DNA from 3 places in the Vibrio metoecus genome. Region 3 is predicted to be linked to each of the others. Evidence: riboswitches for the same ligand, from Rfam matches in the RefSeq annotation. Region 3 holds a riboswitch; each other region holds the start of a gene.
What was found. Region 3 has a riboswitch for lysine ahead of EPB59_RS15530 (Na+/H+ antiporter NhaC family protein). Riboswitches for the same ligand answer to the same signal wherever they lie in the genome.
Positions count from the first base shown of each region.

Region 1: linked by a shared signal. The riboswitch ahead of lysC (lysine-sensitive aspartokinase 3) and the one ahead of EPB59_RS15530 (Na+/H+ antiporter NhaC family protein) in region 3 are both predicted to bind lysine.
Region 2: linked by a shared signal. The riboswitch ahead of EPB59_RS07335 (Na+/H+ antiporter NhaC family protein) and the one ahead of EPB59_RS15530 (Na+/H+ antiporter NhaC family protein) in region 3 are both predicted to bind lysine.

Region 1 covers NZ_CP035686.1:2,387,656-2,395,123, forward strand. The annotation lists gene uvrA (excinuclease ABC subunit UvrA) at 1-1,462, shown strand, start outside; gene EPB59_RS10835 (PglL family O-oligosaccharyltransferase) at 1,529-3,316, shown strand; gene EPB59_RS10840 (pyridoxal-phosphate-dependent aminotransferase family protein) at 3,377-4,495, opposite strand; lysine riboswitch at 4,671-4,848, shown strand; gene lysC (lysine-sensitive aspartokinase 3) at 4,960-6,315, shown strand; gene metH (methionine synthase) at 6,392-7,468, opposite strand, start outside.
Region 2 covers NZ_CP035686.1:1,625,928-1,633,395, reverse strand. The annotation lists gene mnmA (tRNA 2-thiouridine(34) synthase MnmA) at 1-649, opposite strand, end outside; gene EPB59_RS07345 (inosine/guanosine kinase) at 914-2,218, shown strand; gene EPB59_RS07340 (H-NS family nucleoid-associated regulatory protein) at 2,274-2,681, opposite strand; lysine riboswitch at 3,085-3,267, shown strand; gene EPB59_RS07335 (Na+/H+ antiporter NhaC family protein) at 3,383-4,984, shown strand; His leader region at 5,174-5,306, shown strand; gene hisG (ATP phosphoribosyltransferase) at 5,362-6,258, shown strand; gene hisD (histidinol dehydrogenase) at 6,263-7,468, shown strand, end outside.
Region 3 covers NZ_CP035687.1:438,189-445,656, reverse strand. The annotation lists gene EPB59_RS15545 (DUF3369 domain-containing protein) at 1-802, shown strand, start outside; gene EPB59_RS15540 (sensor histidine kinase) at 871-2,841, opposite strand; gene EPB59_RS15535 (ABC transporter substrate-binding protein) at 3,017-3,991, shown strand; gene EPB59_RS15530 (Na+/H+ antiporter NhaC family protein) at 4,036-5,616, opposite strand; lysine riboswitch at 5,695-5,867, opposite strand; gene emrD (multidrug efflux MFS transporter EmrD) at 6,020-7,225, opposite strand.

The DNA of each region.
Region 1 (7,468 bases), on a different replicon from region 3:
CGCTGAAAAAGTGATGAAAGAGATCAATGATCGCCTGCAATTTTTGGTCAATGTGGGCCTCAACTACTTAAACTTGTCACGCAGCGCCGAAACCCTCTCCGGTGGTGAAGCACAGCGCATTCGATTAGCAAGCCAGATCGGTGCAGGGTTAGTTGGAGTGATGTATGTCCTTGATGAACCCTCGATCGGTCTCCACCAACGTGACAACGAACGTTTGCTGCAAACCCTGACCCACTTACGCAATCTCGGTAATACCGTTTTAGTGGTTGAGCATGATGAAGATGCGATTCGTATGGCGGATCATGTGATCGACATCGGCCCAGGTGCAGGAGTGCACGGCGGCATGGTAGTTGCCGAAGGTAATGTCGATGAAATCATTGCCAACCCGAACTCATTAACTGGCCAGTATCTCAGTGGTGTGAAAAAAATTGCCGTACCGACTGAGCGAACACCACGCGATAAGAACAAAACCGTTGAACTGAAAGGCGCGGTAGGGAATAACCTGAAGAATGTCGATTTATCGATCCCTGTCGGTCTGTTTACCTGTGTGACAGGCGTTTCGGGCTCCGGTAAATCAACCCTGATCAATGACACCTTCTTTAAGATCGCACATACCGCACTCAATGGTGCCACGACCGCCACGCCAGCACCTTATCGTGCGATCCAAGGCCTAGAGCACTTTGACAAAGTGATCGATATTGATCAGAGCCCAATTGGGCGCACCCCACGTTCCAACCCCGCGACTTACACGGGCATCTTTACCCCGATCCGTGAATTATTTGCCGGAACGCAAGAGTCACGCTCTCGTGGTTATCAGCCAGGTCGCTTTAGCTTCAACGTGCGTGGTGGGCGCTGTGAAGCATGTCAAGGTGATGGTGTGATCAAAGTTGAAATGCACTTCTTACCGGATGTGTATGTTCCGTGTGATGTCTGTAAAGGCAAGCGCTATAACCGTGAGACACTGGAAGTTCGTTACAAAGGTCGCACCATTGATGAAGTGCTTGAGATGACCGTAGAAGATGCGCGAGCATTCTTTGACCCAGTTCCAGTGATTGCGCGTAAACTGCAAACACTGATGGATGTCGGGCTGTCTTATGTTCGTCTCGGTCAATCCGCAACAACCCTCTCCGGTGGTGAAGCGCAGCGGGTGAAACTAGCGCGCGAGCTTTCCAAACGCGATACCGGCAAAACCTTGTATATTTTGGATGAGCCAACCACAGGGCTACACTTCCACGATATTCAACAACTGCTTACTGTACTGCATCGCCTACGTAATCATGGCAACACGGTCGTGGTGATCGAACATAACTTGGATGTGATCAAAACTGCAGACTGGATCATCGACTTAGGCCCAGAAGGTGGTCAAGGTGGCGGCCTTATTATTGCAGAGGGAACTCCAGAAGATGTGGCGCAGATCGAAGCTTCACACACAGCACGCTTCCTCAAGCCTTTGTTGAATTAGAAAAAAAGGCTAAAGTATCGAAACCAGCGAACTCTGCGCTGGTTTCGTTTTTTTAAGGTGAGCTGCATGGCAACGTTGCTATTAAGTGGAACCCGGTTAGAGCCTCACGCGCCGAGCATTCCTCTCAATAAACCATTTCTTTTCTCATTAGCAATTTTGTACCTCGTTGCTATGCATTTCTTCATGCCCAACCCAGGCGGAGCTGGGCTCGCTCTCTCCTTTAACAATACCACGTGGATCGCCCTGAGCATCACACTTGCAGTGGGTCTGTATCAGCTTGCCAATAATCAAGCCCTGCGTTATTCAAAACTCACCATTGGTCTTTGGATCAGTTGTACTTTGCTGACCCTACCACTGGTGTATGCGAATGCAGATTGGCTCAATGCGACAAGTCGATTGATTGGCTTGTGGGCAGGGTTCAGCTTGTTTGTGATGTTGCAACAATTTCGGTTTAGCAATAAACATAAACAACGTTTATTGTGGTTCATTCTGCTGGCCACAGTAATCGAGGCCATTATTGGTCTTATCCAATATTTTTGGTTAGAACCGGGAAATCCGTTTGGGTATGACACCCTCGCCAACCGTCCTTATGGTATTTTTCAACAACCGAATGTCATGGCAAGTTTTCTTGCCACTGGATTAGTGCTTTCTGGTTATTTACTGGCAAGACAACCAGAAAAATATGATTCTCCCTTAAGTAAAATTGGCCTTCTTTATCTCACTCCACTGCTTACCGCCCCTCTTTTGGTGGTGCTTGCGTCACGCACAGGATGGATAGCCAGCTTACTTAGCATTATTCTCGTTGCGCCATATCTTCGTCGATTTGCATCACGCCAACGCTTTAGCCTCTGGTTGTTAGCCATTGTGATTGGTGTCTGCGCCGGATTTGCAGCGATGTATAGTCAAGAAACCTCTGGGTTTGTGGCCAATAAAGCCGATCTCGAAAGCCCACGCCGCTACACTTTTCCACAAGCGGTTGACATGATCATCGAGAAACCCTTTACCGGTTATGGCTACGGTAAATTTGAAGCGCAATATTTACTTTATACCGCTCGTCAACATCAGTTGAATAACACCTATCCCGCTGGACTTACGGCGATGGATCATCCGCATAATGAGATCTTGTACTGGGGGGTTGAAGGCGGTTTACTGCCCGTGTTGGGAATTTTACTTGCCGCTTGCTTCTGCGCTTTGCGCATCTATGCCGCCAAACGAGGTACACGTTTAGCCATGCTGGCGCTATTCGTTCCTATCACGTTGCATGCTCAATTGGAGTATCCGTTTTACCACTCAGCCATTCACTGGATCACTTTTATTATTTTGATCTACTGGGTCGATCAGCGGGTTGCACGTTATCGCATCGTCCGTTTCAGTGGGCTGAGTAAATCCCTACTACGTATTACCAGTTTGGTATTACCGATTGTGACCAGTTTGTATATGGGCACAGCTTTACACACCAATTATGTACTCACTCAGTTTGAGAAATCGAAGCCGAGAGATCCCGAATTACTCAAACAAGTTACCAATCCCTTGGTATGGCAAGATCGATTTGATTGGGACATCTACAGCACCTACCTAGAACTCGGACTGTATGAACAAAAAGCAGAACTGATCCAACCGTATGTGGATTGGTCATTGCAGGTGATTCAACACAAGCCACGCCCAGCCTTCTATACCAACCTAATTTTAGCCTACCAAGGCTTGGGCGATGCGAGTCGCGCGCAGCAAATTCGCACTGAAGCGGAATTTCTGTTCCCCAATCAGGACTTCAGCACCGTTCAATATCAAGCGCCCATCAAGGCGACAAGTACGGCATCCGGCGCAGAACAAGCCCCTTCTGCCGTAACCCCCTAATCTCAAATAGAAATCAGGGTGGCCTAAGCCACCCTGATTTCTATTTCACACCGCTTTGCATTAACGCAGTGACTCTTCCAGTGCACGTAAACATAACGCAATGTTTTCCGAGCGCGCACCGTAGCCCATTACGCCAATCCGCCACGCTTTGCCAGCTAATGCCCCGAGCCCTGCACCAATTTCCAAATTGTATTCATTGAGCAGGTGACTACGCACTTTCGCTTCATCAATGCCTTCCGGAACATAAATCGCGTTCAACTGCGGCAAACGATACGGCTCAGCTACCACAAACTTAAAGCCCAGTTGCTCTAAGCCTTGTTTGAGCTTGCCGTGCATCACACGATGGCGCTGCCACGCTTGCTCTAGCCCTTCTTGTTGCAACAGCAATAGTGCTTCGTGCAGAGCGTACAAGCTATTGACTGGTGCGGTGTGGTGATAGCTGCGCTTACCCGCCCCACTCCAATAACCTAATACCAAGCTCTGATCAAGGAACCAGCTTTGAATCGGTGCTTTTCGTGATTGAATCTTCTCAATTGCACGAGGTGAAAACGTCAACGGAGCCAAACCCGGCACACAAGAGAGACATTTTTGGCTGCCAGAATACACCGCATCCAGTTGCCACTCATCCACCAGCAGGGGAACGCCGCCGAGCGAGGTCACCGCATCAACAATCGTCAACAAACCATGCTGCTTCGCTAGAGCACCTAACGCTTGCGCATCACTTAAGGCTCCGGTTGACGTTTCTGCTTGTACAAAAGCCAGTATTTTCGCATCCGGATGCTCATCTATCGCGGCTTGCACTTGTTCAACGCTGATTGGGCAACCCCATTCATCATCAACCACCACAACTTCGGCCCCACAACGCACAGCGTTATCGCGCATCCGCTCACCAAACACGCCATTGCGACATACAATCACTTTATCGCCCGGCTCGATGAGGTTAACAAAACAGGCTTCCATCCCTGCACTGCCCGGCGCAGATACTGCAATGGTGAATTCATTTTCAGTTTGGAAAGCATATTTCAACAGCTGTTTTAGCTCATCCATCATGCCGATAAACAGAGGATCAAGATGACCGACTGTGGGGCGACTTAGCGCTTGTAACACTTGCGGAGAAATATCAGAAGGCCCGGGACCCATCAAAATCCGATGCGGGGGGATAAAACTGCGAATTGTCATAACGACTCCTTGTTGTGGCGACCAGAACCATCAGAGTAATGCAATTAAGTTGCAGCAACAATTCGACCTATGTCCAGAGTGTTAATCCTTGTCACACTAATGTCATTTTTATTTGCACTTTTGGAACATTTTGTCGTTGACAAGATTTCACCAACACCGTTCAATGTGTGAGCTATCTAGCAGAAGAGGAGCACTGCCCAGGCAGATGTTTTGTGGAGCCTCAACTCCAAAACAGAACATTCAGGGGGAGTAGTGCCGAGGTGAATTAAAGTTGCGGCTTTGGTTTATCGGTTGAATGGGCTGAATCCCTTCAACTGTCATCAGCTCGAATCTGATGAAGAGCTTCTGAGGGAAATCTTTCTATAGTCACTCCTCTATTTTGCTCTATTAAAAAACACTCTCTTCACAACATTGGACGTTGGGTTACCAACAACTCGTTTTTCAGGAAGTCTGGGAGAATTGCCGTGAGCACATTTAACGTCGCCAAATTTGGTGGTACTAGTGTCGCCAACTTTGAAGCCATGAGCCGTTGTTCGGCCATTATCGAAAACAATCCACAAACACGCTTAGTAGTCAGCAGCGCCTGCTCTGGGGTGACCAATTTATTGGTCGAACTCGCCAATGGCGTGGCCTCAGCGGAACGTCGCCAAGCGATTTTGCAACAACTGGCTGATATCCATTATGTGATTATCGACCAGCTCGCCGATCCGACACGCGTCGAAAAAGAAGTCAAAGCCGTGCTAGATTCTGTGGCGAGTGCTGCAGAAGCCGCCTCATTTCAATCGAGCAAGAAATTGACCGACCACTTAGTGGCGTGCGGTGAGCTGATTTCTACTTATATCTTGGCTCAACTGATGCGTGAGCGTGGTGTTGATGCGGTACGTTTTGATATCCGCGAAGTGCTACGTACGGATGACCACTACGGTCGTGCCGAGCCACAACTGGCAGAAATCGCTCAGTTGGCCAAAGAAAAACTGGTTCCATTGTGTGAACAGTATGTGGTGGTGACTCAAGGCTTTATCGGCTCTGATGCCCAAGGCAATACAACGACCTTAGGCCGCGGTGGCAGTGATTATTCAGCAGCTTTGATTGCCGAAGCCGTGCAAGCTTGTGGCTTGGAAATTTGGACAGACGTGCCGGGGATCTACAGTACCGATCCACGTATCGCGCCAAAAGCAGCGCCGATTCCTGAGATAAGCTTTAGCGAAGCCTCAGAAATGGCCAATTTTGGTGCCAAAATACTGCATCCATCCACATTGCTTCCAGCCGTGCGTCATGGCATTCCGGTGTTTGTTGGTTCTTCAAAAGAACCAGAAAAAGGCGGCACTTGGATCCGTAAACAAGTCGAAAGCGCGCCACTGTATCGCGCACTTGCACTACGCTGTAATCAAACCATGGTGACACTGCGTAGCGCGCAGATGTTCCATGCTTACGGTTTCCTCGCCAAAGTGTTCGAAATTCTCGCCAAGCATAAAATTTCGGTCGATCTCATCACCACATCAGAAATCAGCGTGTCACTGACACTGGATAAAACCGATACCTCAGGTGGTGCACCAGAATTGCCTGAAGCGGTGCGCACCGAGTTGGAAGAGCTGTGTACGGTAGAAGTCGAATACAACCTGTGTTTGATTGCTCTGATCGGCAACAAGATGAAAGAGAGCCGCGGCTACGCAAAACAAGTATTCAGCGTATTGGAAGATTACAACCTCCGTATGATTTGCTATGGCGCCAGCGCGCATAACCTCTGCTTCTTGCTGCATGAATCTGTCTCTAAGCAAGCGGTGCAGAAACTGCATAAAGAGCTGTTTGAGCAAGAATAAAACTCAAACTCACGAGATAAAAACTAAGAGGCCACATCATGTGGCCTCTTGTTATTGTGGATTACTGTTTTACTGATTAAGCATCGAGGTTCGGCGCTAGCCATTTTTCGGCTTCTTGCAAACTCCAACCTTTACGCTCAGCGTAGCTGTGCAGCTGATCTTGCTGGATCTGCGCGACCGCAAAATAGCGAGAATCAGGATGCGAGAAATACCAACCGGATACCGAAGCGCCCGGCCACATCGCATAGCTAGTGGTCAGTGACATGCCGATGGTCTCTTCAACATTCAGCATCTGCCACAAGGTCGCTTTTTCGGTGTGCTCTGGACAGGCAGGATAACCCGGTGCTGGTCGAATCCCCTGATAACGCTCTCGGATCAGCTCATCATTTGAGAGATTTTCATCGCTCGCGTAGCCCCAAATCTCTTTACGCATTTTTTCATGCAGATATTCCGCAAAGGCTTCCGCCAAACGATCGGCCACCGCTTGGATCATGATCGCATTGTAATCATCACCTTGTGCTTTATAAGCATCGGCCAATGCTCGCTCACCAATGCCACCTGTCACCGCAAACGCGCCAATCCAATCGCGCTTACCGCTCTCTTTCGGAGCGACATAGTCTGACAAACAGTAGTTGGCTCCTTTCGGCTTTTCGGTCTGCTGACGCAAGTTGTACAGCACATGCGCCACTTGCGTACGCGATTCGTCGCTGTACACCTCAATATCATCACCCACGCTCGCTGCTGGGAACAGCGCACACATACCACTGGCTTTCAGTAGCCCTTCTCGCTCTACTTTATCAAGCAAGGCATTGGCATCATGAAATAGACGTTTGGCTTCTTCACCAACCTCTTCATGCTCCAAAATGGCAGGGTATTTGCCCATAAGCGACCAAGTCATAAAGAAAGGCGTCCAGTCGATGTAAGGACGTAGTGTGGCTAACGCAATGTTTTCAAACACATGCACACCCGGTTTCGCAGGAGCGGGCGGCGTGTAATTTGCCCAATCCAGCGCCGCTTTATTAGCACGTGCCTGCTCTAATGTGACTGGCCGCGATTTGGGCGTTTTATGAGCATGCTGATCACGCGTGCGCTCATAATCGAGATCCAAACGTTCGATAAAACCGGGACGCAGCTCATCAGACAGTAGTGAAGT
Region 2 (7,468 bases), on a different replicon from region 3:
AGAAGTCGGTAAATTTGCGCTCACCGATAAAACAAATACCGGTTGAATCTTTCTTCTTCGCCGTAATTAAGCCTTGTTCTTCGGCAATGCGGCGTACTTCTGGTTTTTCTAGTTCACCGACGGGGAATAGGCTGCGCGCCACTTGCTCATGACTCAGTGTATAAAGGAAGTAGCTCTGATCTTTGTTACCATCGAGACCGCGTAACATCTGCGGTTTTTCACCATTTTGCGGGAAAGTACGGCGCACATAGTGACCCATGGCAATGTAATCAGCATCCAGCACTTCATCGGCAAATTCTAAGAACGCTTTGAATTTAATTTCTTTATTACACAGAATATCTGGGTTTGGGGTCCGTCCGGCTTTATATTCCGCGAGGAAGTATTCAAATACGTTATCCCAGTATTCTGCGGCAAAATTAATGGTATGAAGTGGGATGCCGAGTTTGTCACACACTGCCTGAGCATCTGCAAGATCTTCCGCCGCAGTACAATACTCTTCGTTATCGTCTTCTTCCCAGTTTTTCATAAACAGGCCTTCCACTTGGTAACCCTGTTGCTTGAGAAGATAGGCTGAAACAGAGGAGTCAACCCCTCCAGACATACCGACAATCACTTTCTTTTGGCTGTTTGCGCTGTGCTCTACAGACATCACTTTTCTACCACTTGAGGAACTTGGACGGGGATTCTAACAGAAAGAATTTTTCGAGGACAGATCCGAGACGGTAATCACACTTCATCTGACTTCAGTCAAATGTTGCTAAATCATTGAATCACTTGTGCTCCAATAGCTAAAGATGGAGAGCGAAATAAAATCATCATCGTGCAAACGTTTGCTATTTTTTCCTTTGTTGCTGCACTAAAAGGTGCGCGGTAGAATCGGCGCTCCTTTCATCCCAGAAGCCTAGTAACCCTTATGAAATTTCCTGGCCAACGCAAATCTAAGCATTATTTTCCAGTTCACGCGCGTGATCCTTTAGTGATTCAAGCGCAAGAAAATAAGAAGATGTCGCGCACTCATATTATCGGTATTGATCAAACGTTGGTGGATATTGAGGCCAAGGTGGATTCAGATTTGATCGAGCGTTATGGGCTGAGTAAGGGACACTCATTAGTGATCGATGATCAAGCGGCTGAGGCCTTATATAACGAATTAAAAGATCAGCGTTTAATTACCAATGAATATGCAGGTGGAACCATAGGGAATACGCTGCACAACTATTCAGTATTAGCCGATGACCGTTCAACCTTGCTGGGTGTGATGAGCCAAGACATCAAAATTGGCAGCTATGGCTATCGTTACCTATGTAATACTTCTAGCCGTATGGATCTGAATTATTTACAAGGTGTTGAAGGTGCCATCGGGCGCTGTTTTGCATTGATTACCGAAGATGGTGAACGTACTTTTGCGATCAGCGAAGGTCAAATGAACCAATTACGCCCAGACAGTATTCCTGAGAAAATATTTGCCAGTGCATCTGCATTAGTGATCACCGCTTATTTAGTTCGCTGTAAAGAAGGCGACCCGATGCCAGAAGCGACAATGCGCGCCATTGAATATGCCAAAAAATACGATGTTCCTGTGGTATTAACTCTAGGAACCAAATTTGTTATTCAGGATGATCCTAAATTCTGGCAAGATTTTTTACGTGATCATGTTACTGTCGTTGCAATGAATGAAGATGAAGCATTGGCGTTAACTGGAGAGAGTGACCCTCTAGCGGCTTCTGATAAAACCTTGGATTGGGTTGACTTAGTGTTATGTACTGCAGGCCCAGTTGGTTTATTTATGGCCGGATATACAGAAGAATCAGCCAAGCGCGAAACCTCACTTCCATTATTACCTGGTTCGGTTGCGGAATTTAATCGCTATGAATTTAGCCGCCCTGCACGTAAAGACAGCTGTATAAACCCGATTCGTGTTTATTCACATATTTCACCGTACATGGGTGGGCCAGAGAAGATAAAAAATACCAATGGTGCGGGTGATGCAGCATTATCGGCCTTGTTACACGATATGGCTGCCAATAAATACCACAAAGAAAATGTACCTAACTCAAGTAAGCATCAACATGAGTTTTTAACCTATTCCTCTTTTTCTCAAGTGTGTAAATATTCAAATCGCGCCAGTTATGAGGTATTGGCTCAACATTCTCCACGTCTTTCTCGTGGTCTTCCCGAGCGGGAAGATAGCCTTGAAGAAGCTTATTGGGAAAGATAAAGATAATAAAAAGGCTCCTTTGGGAGCCTTTTTCATATTCGTTTGAAACGCTTAATTAAAGAGCAAACTCTTCGAGAGATTTACCTTCGTCGAGTGCTTTTTGAATGGCAGAAGGAGTACGGCCTTGACCTGTCCAAGTCTTTTCTTCACCGTTGGTGTCGATGTACTTGTATTTTGCAGGACGAGGAGCACGTTTGCCTTTTGCTTTCGTTTTTGTTTCACCAGATAGCGCAGAAATAAGCGCTTCTAGATCAATACCATCTTTAGCAATTTGCTCTGCAATCGCGGCTAATTTCGCTTCTTGTTCTGCACGAGCAGCAATTTCTTCTGCTTCGGCTTCTTTACGCTCTTCAACAACTGTAGTGAATTTATCTAAAGCTTCTTCAAGTTGCTCAATAGTCAGTTCGCGTGCATAAGCACGTAGGCTACGAATATTTAATAAAGTCTTAGTGATTTCCGACATTACCATTTCCTGTTCACAATTTGGATAACGAGTTAATACTAAACCTAGCTTATTATACTGACAAGTTTTCGCTGCAAATATTAAGTCAAAATAGTAAGAAAGTAAAAATATAAAGTTTATTTATATTGGTATTTCCTAGTTTTTGGAAAATTTACACAAGGCATATAAAAGTAACTGCAGAAAACGTATCACACAGATAAATAATATTAGACCGATATATCAAGGTGTGAGAATTTTTTATGAAATAGGTATCAATAGTATGGTTGATTTGTGAGCTGTGCCACTTGTTTTTCTCACCTATACCTAGTTGCATTGATATTTTTGTTAAGTAAAATGTTTCTTACCTAATGCGAAAAGCGGGCTGAACTTGAACCAAATGAATTGGAATAGTGAGCTACGAGGTTTTCGCCGTAGAGGAGCGATTACGAAGAGTATCCACAATTAGGGTGATGCCTATGAGTTGTGAAGAAAGGCGTTGTCGCCGAAGTCAGTTTGCCCATCAAAGCAACTGGCTGGGGTTACATCAAATAGGTGTAACACTGCCATAGTCTATATTGTTGTTAAACTATGGAGCGCTACTGTAGGGTTGGGTGAAGTGTTCGCTTCCCTTTCGCTTAGTTCAACATAAATTAAGTTGACATGAAGTCACTTAGTTTGTCTGCAGTAGATCTCTAACCATTTTTTACTGGTTTAGGAAGATCATGAATTTAATCGATTTTGCTTCTTCGCCTTTCTCAGTTGTGCCACCTCTTGTGGCTTTGAGTCTGGCTATCATTACTCGCCGCGTATTACTTTCTCTCGGTGTGGGTATTTTCTTAGGTGCTTTATTGTTGGCCGACTATTCTGTTGGTCAAGCGTTGCAATATATTGCCACTCAAGTCGGTAGTGTGTTTGTAAAAGACGGGGCAATCAATGCTTGGAATATGAGTATTGTTGGCTTTTTACTGTTACTGGGCATGATGACTGCGCTACTGACATTGTCGGGCGGCACTCGCGCTTTTGCTCAGTGGGCACAGGTTCGAGTCAAAAGTAAACGAGGTTCGAAATTACTGGCAGCATTCTTAGGCGTATTCATTTTTGTTGACGATTATTTTAATAGCCTTGCTGTTGGTTCTATCGCCCGTCCGGTGACGGATCGCTTTTACGTTTCGCGTGCTAAGTTAGCCTATATTCTTGATTCCACGGCGGCACCGATGTGTGTGGTGATGCCCGCTTCAAGCTGGGGCGCGTATATCATGACCATTATCGGCGGTATTTTGGTTTCGCATGGTATTGAAGATTACTCCGCACTAGGTGCTTATCTACGCTTAGTGCCGATGAACTTCTACGCAATCTTTGCGTTGCTGATGGTATTTGCGGTGGTATGGTTCCAGATGGATATCGGCCAGATGCGCAAACATGAAATTGCTGCCTCTCAAGGTCGTGGTTTTGAAGAAGATCCAAGTACCGATGCGAAAGAAGCGCATGAGCTGAATGAAGAACTCGACATCCACGAAAGTGAAGGTGGTACTGTTTTAGATTTGGTTCTACCTATCGTCTTCCTTGTTGTTGCGACGATTAGCGCAATGATTTGGACTGGCGCGAGCGCATTAGCAGAAAGCGGTCAATCCTTTAATATTTTGGGGGCGTTTGAAAATACCAATGTAGGTACCTCATTGGTTTATGGCGGATTAGTTGGTCTGGCGATGGCCTTTGTCACCGTATTTCGTCAAAAATTGCCAACAGTTGAAATCGCAAAAACGTTGTGGACTGGCGCTAAATCGATGTTTGGTGCGATTCTGATCCTGATTTTTGCGTGGACGATTGGCTCTGTGATTGGTGACATGAAGACGGGGACTTACCTTTCATCATTAGTACAAGGGAATATTGGCCCACATTGGTTACCGGTCATTTTGTTCATCTTGTCAGGCGCAATGGCGTTTTCCACCGGCACATCATGGGGTACTTTTGGCATTATGCTGCCGATTGCCGGAGATATGGCGGGAGCCACCGATATTGCGCTGATGCTACCTATGCTCGGTGCGGTGCTTGCAGGTTCCGTTTTTGGTGACCACTGCTCACCGATTTCCGATACCACCATCCTGTCATCGACAGGCGCGCGTTGCCACCATATTGATCACGTCTCTACTCAGCTGCCATATGCGTTAGCCGTTGCTTTGGTTTCTGCATTGGGCTACGTAGTGTTAGGTATGTTTGGCTCACTGTGGTTAGCATTAGGTGCAACTTCTGTGGCTTTTGTGGCAGTGTGCTTTATCTTTGCTTTGCTTTCTAAGGCGAAAGTCAGTAAGCAAGTCTCCGCATAATTCATCGCGTGATCGATATATAGAAAAGAGGCCATTTGGCCTCTTTTTTCGGCTCAAACAAGGTGTCATGAAAAAATAACCAGAAAAGTATCAATTTGTGGTTGAAAAAAAAACTCAGCTTGGTTAGTGTGAAGGCAGTTATCAAAAAGATAGAAAGTAACTAAGTATGCGTAATTTCGTAATGAACATTCATCACCATCATCATCCCTAAGGTGTCTTTCGGGAGATGTACGCATACCCGGGGGACAGGAATCTCCCGGAGTTGAAATCAGAGCCACAAAAAGATTCTAACCCTCGGGAGACCAAACTCCCGAGGGTTTTTCGTTTTAAGCTTTGAAAAAATCATTAAATTCAACAAATTGCAAAGGAATAATGAGATGCAAACACAACGACTAAGAATCGCGGTACAGAAAAAAGGCCGCCTGAGCCAAGAGTGCCAAGAACTGCTGAAAAAATGTGGTGTGAAATTCAACATCATGGGCGAGCGCTTGGTGGTTCATTCACTGAATATGCCGATTGATCTGTTGTTGGTGCGTGACGATGATATTCCAGGACTGATCATGGATGGGGTGGTGGATTTGGGTTTTGTTGGTGAAAACGTGCTTGAAGAAACACGTTTAGATCGCCTAGCACTCAACCAACGTAACGAATTTATCACTCTTCGTCGTATGGACTTTGGTGGTTGCCGTCTGTCGATCGCGATCGAAAAAGATGCTGAGTATCGTGGCCCGCAAGATCTGAATGGTAAGCGTATTGCCACCACTTATCCGCAACTGCTCAAAGCTTACATGGATCGTCAAGGTGTGGATTTCAGCACCTGTATGTTGACGGGTTCGGTTGAAGTTGCCCCACGTGCGGGGTTAGCCGATGCGATTGCGGATCTGGTCTCCACTGGCGCAACCTTGGAAGCCAACGGTCTTAAAGAAGCGGAAGTGATCTTCGAATCCAAGGCCACTCTCATTCAACGCCCAGGGGCTTTTGCTGAAGATAAAGCGGCACTGATCGATAAGCTCCTCACTCGTATGCACGGCGTACAACAAGCCAAAGAATCCAAATACATCATGCTGCACGCACCGGTTGAGAAGCTGGCTCAAATCAAAACCTTGTTGCCCGGTGCGGAAGACCCAACAGTGCTCCCCTTGTCTGCCGACAAATCCAAAGTCGCGGTACACATGGTGAGCTCAGAAAATCTATTCTGGGAAACCATGGAGCAGCTCAAAGCTCTCGGTGCTAGCTCAATTCTGGTGTTACCGATTGAAAAAATGATGGAGTAAGGCGATGAGAACCGTGGTTTGGCAATCGTTGAGTGAAGCTCAGCAAGAATCGATTTTAGAACGTCCTGCGATTACGGAAGGAGCAAACATCACTGCCGCAGTTGCGCAGGTGATTGCGAAAGTGCGCAGTGAGGGTGATGCTGCCCTGTTTGAATTAACCGAAAAATTTGATCGCGTAAAACCCGCCTCACTGCGCGTATCTCGCGAAGAGATGGATGCCGCCGCTGCACGTTTGTCGGAAACGATGAAACAGGCACTAGAGCAGGCATACAACAACATCAGCAAATTCCACAAGGCGCAAAAAGCGCAGCCAATCAAAGTGGAAACCATGCCCGGAGTGGTGTGTGAGCAAGTGACTCGCCCGATCAATAAAGTGGGTCTGTATATTCCGGGTGGAAGCGCACCGCTACCATCAACCGTGCTAATGCTCGGTGTGCCTGCTCAAATCGCAGGTTGCCGTAAAGTCGTGCTCTGCTCACCACCGCCAATCGCTGATGAAATTCTCTACGTCGCTAAGCTGTGTAACATCGATGAGGTGTACAACTTAGGCGGCGGCCAAGCGATTGCTGCTATGGCCTATGGCACGGAAACGGTCACTAAAGTTGACAAAATCTTTGGCCCCGGTAACGCCTATGTGACAGAAGCAAAACGCCAAGTGAGTAACGATTTCCGCGGCGCAGCGATTGATATGCCAGCGGGCCCATCTGAAGTGTTGGTGATTGCCGATGAAACGGCGGATGCTGATTTTATCGCCGCCGATCTACTCAGTCAGGCAGAGCACGGCCCTGATTCTCAGGTGGTCCTGGTCACACCATCACCAGTGTTGGCCGATCAAGTGACTGATGCGGTACAACAGCAGCTTAAAGTGCTTTCGCGCGCCAGCATTGCTGAAAAAGCTTTGGCTTCCAGTCTGATTATTATTGCTGAATCACTCACCCAAGCGGTGTCCATTTCTAACTACTATGGCCCTGAGCACTTGATTGTGCAGACGCGCAACCCACGTGAACTGGTTCCACTGCTCGATAACGCAGGCTCCATTTTCCTTGGCGACTGGTCACCCGAATCGGTAGGTGATTACGCTTCTGGTACCAACCATGTGCTGCCAACTTACGGTTACACCCGCACCTATTCTAGCTTAGGTTTGGCCGATTTCAGCAAACGCATGACAGTGCAAGAACTGACCGCTGATGGTTTGCAATTGCTCGCGCCC
Region 3 (7,468 bases):
AGCGCGCTGTAAAGAGGTGCTAAATAACGGCCGCTCTTATGATTACGGTGACGCTTACGTCTTTTTTAAACAAGACGATCGTGGTGTGGATAGTGTGCTGTATGTGGAGCTTGAACAGGCGCTTTCTGAATTAGACCGAAAACTTCTCGAAATCTACATGTACAACATTGGCCTTACCTTCGAAAACATTAATTTGATGGTGGATTTGCGTGAAACCTCGAAGGAGCTCGTTTATAACCTCGCGAATGCAGTGGAAGCGCGCAGCCGAGAAACGGGGGCGCATGTTCAGCGCGTCTCTTTGTTCAGTGAGCGATTAGCGCGCCTGTATGGGCTATCGGATACGGATGCGGAGATGATTAAAAATGCCTCTCCATTACATGATGTCGGTAAAGTGGCGATTCCCGATAGCATTTTGCACAAACCAGGGAAACTGGATGCCCAAGAATGGGCGATCATGCAGAAACATGTTGAGTACGGTGTGGATATCCTGAGTCGTTCGAAACGACGTTTAATCTATGTCGCGAAAGAGATTGCAGCCACGCACCATGAGAAGTGGGATGGCAGCGGTTACCCAAATCAATTGCAGGGGAATAACATCCCGATTTCTGGGCGCATCACTGCACTTGCTGATGTGTTTGACGCGTTAGGAGCCAAACGCTCTTATAAGGAACCGTGGCCGGATGAGCAAATCCGCAATGAACTGGTGGCGCAAAAAGGCCGACATTTTGAACCTAAATTGGTGGAGTTATTGCTAGAACACTGGGATGAGTTCATTGCGATTCGCTCCTCGTTACCCGATTAATTAAGTCAGTCAAACTCTCTAGGCCCTTTCAAACCCCAGCTAAACAGCTGTGGATGTGCTTTCTCGTATTACGGTTGTAGGTCTGAACTGGGTAAGATATCGGAACTGGATAATGCCGTTTGTGGTAAAGCTTGCGGTAAGGTGATCACATAATGTACGCCTTGCCCCAGTTCTGATGAAAAAGAGAGCCGACCATGCAGTTTCTGTTTAACCAGATTGAATACGAGATTGAGCCCTAACCCTGAACCACCTTGCCCACGCTTGGTGGTAAAAAAGGGTTCAAATATCTTTTGATGTAATTCCTTGCCCACACCGCATCCATTGTCGGTGTATTCGATAATTATGTTCTGATCTTTTTGATAAAACTGAATGTCAATCATTGGGTTAGAGCACGTAGCAAAGGCGTGGTTTACGCTGTTCATGACGAGATTCGTCATGATTTGCGTTAGAACTCCCGGTAAGCTGTTCATGATGATCGCGTCATCTCCATGCAGTTGAGGTTCGACGGGTATTTTACGTGTCTCACTGTGCAAACTTGCCATGAGGGCTTCCAGCACTTGTTTCACGTTAAACTGGCTTCGGCTCTCTGACACTTGGTCTACGGCAGTTTGTTTAAAATCACGGACTAATCGTGCGGCGCGGCTGAGATTGCTTTCTAGCATGGTTGCACTTTGTGTCATTCGCTCCATGAGTTCGGCAAATTGCTGGCTGGTTAACGTTTGTTGGTTGAAAGCCTGAAGTAGGGATTCTCGTGTTTCTTGAATCACTGAAGCGGCGGTTACCGCAATTCCTAAGGGAGTATTCACTTCGTGCGCGACACCAGCGACTAGGCCCCCCAATGCCGCCAGTTTTTCTGATTCAATCAATTGAGATTGAGTTTCTTGTAACCGTTTTAAGCTGGATTCGAGATCTTCGGTTCTGGTTGCCACTTGCTGTTCAAGATCTTGGTTCATGATTTCTAAACTTAGTTGAGCCAATTTGAGCGAAGTAACATTAATCGCAGTGCCACGAAAGCCAAGAAATTGTTGGTCGGCATATCGTGCAATGCCTTGAAAGAGTAAGTAGGCATGCGAGCCATCATGGAGTTGGATTTCAACCTCACAGTTGGAAAAATCACGTTGGTGAAGCAAGCTCTCCATCAACGCATTCGATGATTTGAGGGGCTCAATCAAAGCCATTTGGGGTTTTGAGTCATCAGGTAGATCTAGAGCTTTGCTCATCGCTTCTGAACTGTAGATCAGCTCTCCAAGCTGGTTGGTTTCCCATAGCCAGTCTGAGGCGGCTTGTGCAAAGTCTTCCAAACGTTCTTGCTCTGCTTTGATGTTACGGTAAAGCGTAGTGACGCTATTGGCGATTTTGTTGGTTTCATCACCTAGCCACTGTAACTCATCATTTTTTTCCATAATCCAGTGATTATAAGGCAAACGCAAAGGCCTCTTCGGGTGGCGTGGATTGTACTGACGTAAGAATTGGGCTATGGCAAAAATACGTTGATTCACACTGGCGTGAAAAATTAACAAAATTAAATAGCAGACAATCGCCGTTTTTAGCGCATTGACGGCTAGAGTGACCAGAAACTGACGAATTAAATAGTTGTAGATGCCCTGAGCATCTGATTCCACATACAACTCGCCAATTTTTTCGAGTTGATGAGTTTCAGGATTGGTGAAATTGAGAGGAAAGCGGCTATTTAACGCCATACTAGAGACAGGATGCCCAGCAGAGAAATGATAGTTACCCGAGGTGATCTCCATGTAATCCACATTCGGCAGATTGACTAAGCCTTCTAGCCGTTGGGTGAGAACCAGCAAATCATAGTTCCACAGCGAGCTTGCCAATAAATCGGCATGAATCGTTTTGATTTCATTGTGCCGCTCTTCAACGTTATTGAATTCTCGATTGTAATCAATGTACGTTTGAGTGAGGGTCATCAGTAACGTCACGGCGCCACTTAAAATCACCATGATAAGAATGATGCGGCGGCCGATGCGACTGAGTATCGGATTGGAGTCCATTTCTTCTATATTTCGATGGGTCATTCTCGTGCATTCTTTTAGGAACCTTGTGATTGAGTATAGATGGAGTCGCCGGAATGTAGGAGATGGCGGGGAGGGACGTGTGATGGAATTGAGAGATTGATGGCCACAAAGCGTTTTTAAGCCAGCGGTTTGGCGAGTCTAGACTACACTTGCATGACATTAGGGAGGAAACAATATGCGTTGGTGGATGGGGTTAGTCTGGTGTTTTTGCATGCCTACATGGGCAGATGATGTGTTGGTGATCCAAAGTTATCACTCGGGTTATGCTTGGGATGCGAGTTATATCCAAGGTTTAAAAGAAGGAATAAAGCCCTCGCACCAACTGCACTTTTTTGAAATGAATACCAAGCGGATCCCGGTGCGAGAATTCAGTGCAGCCGCGGAGCGGGCTTTTCAAACCTATCAGACGCTAAAACCCAAGCTTGTAGTCCTTGGCGATGACAACGCACTGTATTATCTTTTGCCCAAACTGTATAACGAGCCGATCTCGATTGTGTTTCTCGGCATTAACTCAAATCCAAGAGAGTTGCTGGACGAGTATTCGGGGATTGCTCAAGTGACGGGAATTTTAGAACAGCCTCTGTTTGTAAAAAATATGGCAGAGATTGGCCGTTTATTACCGCAAGATAAGCATCGCGTGCTGGTTTTATTCGACTCGGGTAATACTTCAAAAATTGCTTTGGAGTATATGCAAAGTCAATATGCGCTGATCAAGAAAAACCTAGGGTTGGATGTGGAAATCCGAGCGATTGAGAAAGAAGTGCAGTGGCACGATGCCATTGAACAAGCCCCTCAACAAGGTTATGGCGCGGTTATCGTCGGCTTATATCAGACTCTGATTGATGATACAGGGCGTCATATCCCTGCGGAAAATATCCTCAGTTGGACCAATCAACATTCTCGGTTACCTTTATTTGGATTTTGGGATTTCTCCGTCGGTAAAGGTAAAGCCGCGGGTGGGGTCGTATTATTTGGATTAGAGCAAGGTGAAATGGCTGCTGAACTGGTGACCCGTATTCTAGATAAGCAAGAACCTGCCAAATACATTCCGATCCAGATTAACCGCCAAGGGAGAGGCGTTTATCAACCTGAAGAGTTTGCACGCTGGGGTCTAACTCCGCCGAAGGACTGGTGGCCAATCAAGGATTGATTCGCTCAGAAAAAAACACCGCCCTATGGGGCGGTGTGAAAAAATTAGGCTTCAACCGGTTCTTGTTGCCAGCGTTTTTGGCGTAGGTTAAAGGCACAAAACAGCACAAACCACACACTGCTGGCCGCTAAACCTGCCCAAACGGAATGCAGTAAACCCATCGCTAGATAACCGAGCAACGCACCCATCGCGGCACTGATGGCGTACGGAAGTTGAGTGACCACGTGATCAATATGGTGGCTACCTGCACCGGTTGCAGAAAGGATACTGGTGCTGGAAATCGGTGAGGCGTGATCTCCAAACACTGCGCCTGCTAATACAGCAGAGAGGGTTGGTAGCATCAAACTGATGTCTGACGCTGCAGCGATATCGCCCGCGAGTGGCAGCATAATGCCGAAAGTACCCCAACTGGTGCCTGTGGCAAAGGCCATCAAACAAGAGAGTACGAACACTAAAGCCGGCAGCAGTTCAACCGGTAGGTTACCTTGCGTTAGTGACGCGAGGTAAATGCCAGTTTGTAGATCGCGCACCACACCGCCAATGGTCCAGGCAAACAGCAAAATGATGATCGCTGGCATCATGGCCATTACGCCTTTTGGTGCGGTTGATAACCATGTTTGCGCAGACAGTTTTAAGCGCAGTGACAGAACAATCGAGACCGCCAAGCTACACAGTGCGGCGTAAACCAGCGACTGAGCCACATTGGTGTTTTCCAAAGCGCCAATCAAAGAGAAAGCTTCACCTTTGGTCGTTAATACGGCGTTGCCGGTTTGGATCATGAAAATCAAGGTGGTGATGGTCAGTACCGCGATGGGCAAAACCATATCAATCATGGTGCCGCGTGCGGTTTCTCCGCCTTCCATATCTAAGCCCGCAGGGCGGCCTTTGCTTTCATCCCACAATTTACCTTCACGAGCCCATGCTTCATGTTGGCGCATTGGGCCAATATCCATCGGCAGGAAAATGACTGCGAGCACCATAAGCAAAGTAAATACTGCGTACAGGTTCATCGGGATCATCTGTACAAACGCTGAAATCGCACTGATATCTGTCATTTCGTGGGCGGCTAAAATTCCGCCAATCAGGGCGATGATATAAGCACCCCAAGAGGAAATCGGTGTAATTACACAGACAGGTGCAGCGGTAGAGTCGAGCAAATAGGCGAGTTTCGCGCGCGAGATTTGAAAGCGATCCGTCACTGGGCGGCAAATCGCACCCACAGACAAGCTATGGAAAAAATCATCGATGAAAAAGGCAAATACCATTAACCCTGTCAGCGCTTTTGCACTGCGGCGATCTTTACATTTACGTTCAGCCCATACTGCAAAAGCGCGTGTTGCGCCTGATGCGGTCATTAAACTGATCAACCCACCTAGTAGTAGCATGAACACCAACATGTTGATGTTATCGCTGTTGGCAGCACCATTTGACCAGAACAAGCCGCTGATCTTACCGAACAGGTATTGCAATGTGTTTAGAGGAGAGAAATGGTTAAGCATGATAGCGCCAGCGAAAATGCCTGCGCCTAAAGAGAGTAACACTCGGCGGGTCGTAATCGCGAGCAGCACCGCCAGTAGCGGTGGGATGACCGAATAAATCGAGTCAGAATAAACGGCTAAATTCATGGATCTCACATCACCTTTTCAGGTGGAGATCTACCAGCAGGATAAAAAACACATTTCAGCGAAATAACACTTCTTATCCTTCAAGGTAGCGCTCCATAGACAACAAACTATGGCAGTCCGACATTTGTTCAATGCTGGCCCAGCGAACGTTGATGACGCAACGATCACTTCGGCGCTGTACCCTTTAACCAGTCATCATCGGGGTCAACCTACGACTGGCGACTCATGAACAGCGCGCCTCTACTTAAAGGAACGTGTACCACTTTGAGTGATTCACTCAAAAACTGTGACACACAACGTATATTACTGCCTTTTCAGGTGACGACAAGATTTAATTTCCCCATTTCTGCAGCGAAATTGATCTCATCCGGTATATTCGCGAAGCAGCGAGAGCTTTCTCTCTTTAGATGGCGATCGGCATTTCATCTGAAGGCGGCTGTTTGGTGTAAACGCGTTTTAGCCCCCACAGTGCCACGACCGACATCAGTAACATGATGGTACCGAGTGGCAGTTGATCTGACGCAGGGAACATCGCGGCAAACAGTGTTGCGAGACCCGCACCTAAGTTTTGCATGCCACCTAAGATTGCCCCGCCAGTCCCTGCATGATAAGGGAAAGGAGAGAGTGCGCCTGTGGTTGCGGCTGGGAATAAAATGCCCGCACCAAGGAAGTAAATCGTAGCGCCACCAATTAAGGACCATGCGGTTGTCATGCCAAGCAGGCCGGGCAACATAATCACCAGAGAACCGGTGAGGATTGCGATCAAACCGACACGCATGGCGGCTTTTTCACGCCAGTGACGAGCAATCAAGTTAGAAAGCCACGCGCCCGCTAAGTAGCCAGGAATTGGCAATACAAACAGCAAACTCACGGTGGTTGCAGGCAAGCCAAGTACACCACCGAGTAACACGCCGGCAGCTGCCTCAAAAACCGCAAGACCTGCAAAAGTGGCAACAAGGCAAATTAAGTAACCTTGGAAGCGGCGATCGGATAACACGTAGTGATAGCTGCGCAATACCGGTTCTTTCTTACGCGCAGCCTTAGGTAGCGTTTCCACCATGCTGGTCATCATGGTAATCACGACCGCAATCGCAAACAGAGACAAGAACAAATAACTTGAACGCCAGCCAAAACTTTCCGTTAGGTAGCCGCCTAAGACGGGGGCGACCAAAGGTGAGAAGATAAGGCACATGCTAATTAAGCTGTTCACTTTATGTAATTCAGCTCCGTCAAAGCAGTCACGAGAGAGTGTGCGGGACATCGCACCGCCACAACCAATCCCAAGGCCTTGCACAAAGCTACCAATCAAAAACCAAGAATATTGATGTGCAAAAAGGGCAATCAGTGAACCGAGGACATAAATGATTAACCCAGCAATGATGATGGGCTTACGACCAATGCGATCCGACAGCGTACCGTAAACGAATTGTGACAAACCATAAGGAATAAGATAGCAAGCCATCACCGCCTGTAGTGCAGCCGGTGAAACCAAAAATTCTTGTGCCATGTACCCAATAGAAGGCACGTACATGGTTTGGGTTGCTTGACCCACAGCAGCCAGAATAGCGATAAAAAAGGTCAGTTTTGCGACAGAAAGCGAGGCAGACATCGTTATCTCCAGATAAAAACAATATCTTATTAAAATCAGCTAATGAAAAATCGTTAGAGAGCACTGCTCTCGGCGCGAGATAGTATTGCTGTACCCCTTATCTATCAATCGATTCTTGCTTTTTTGTTCACGATAAATATCTATAGATTGGATTATTTTTTCTAATGGTTTTTTTGCTTGTTTTACAACTTGAATCTAAAGCAAGAGCAGACTATTATTGTGGTAAATGAGAATTAATATCAC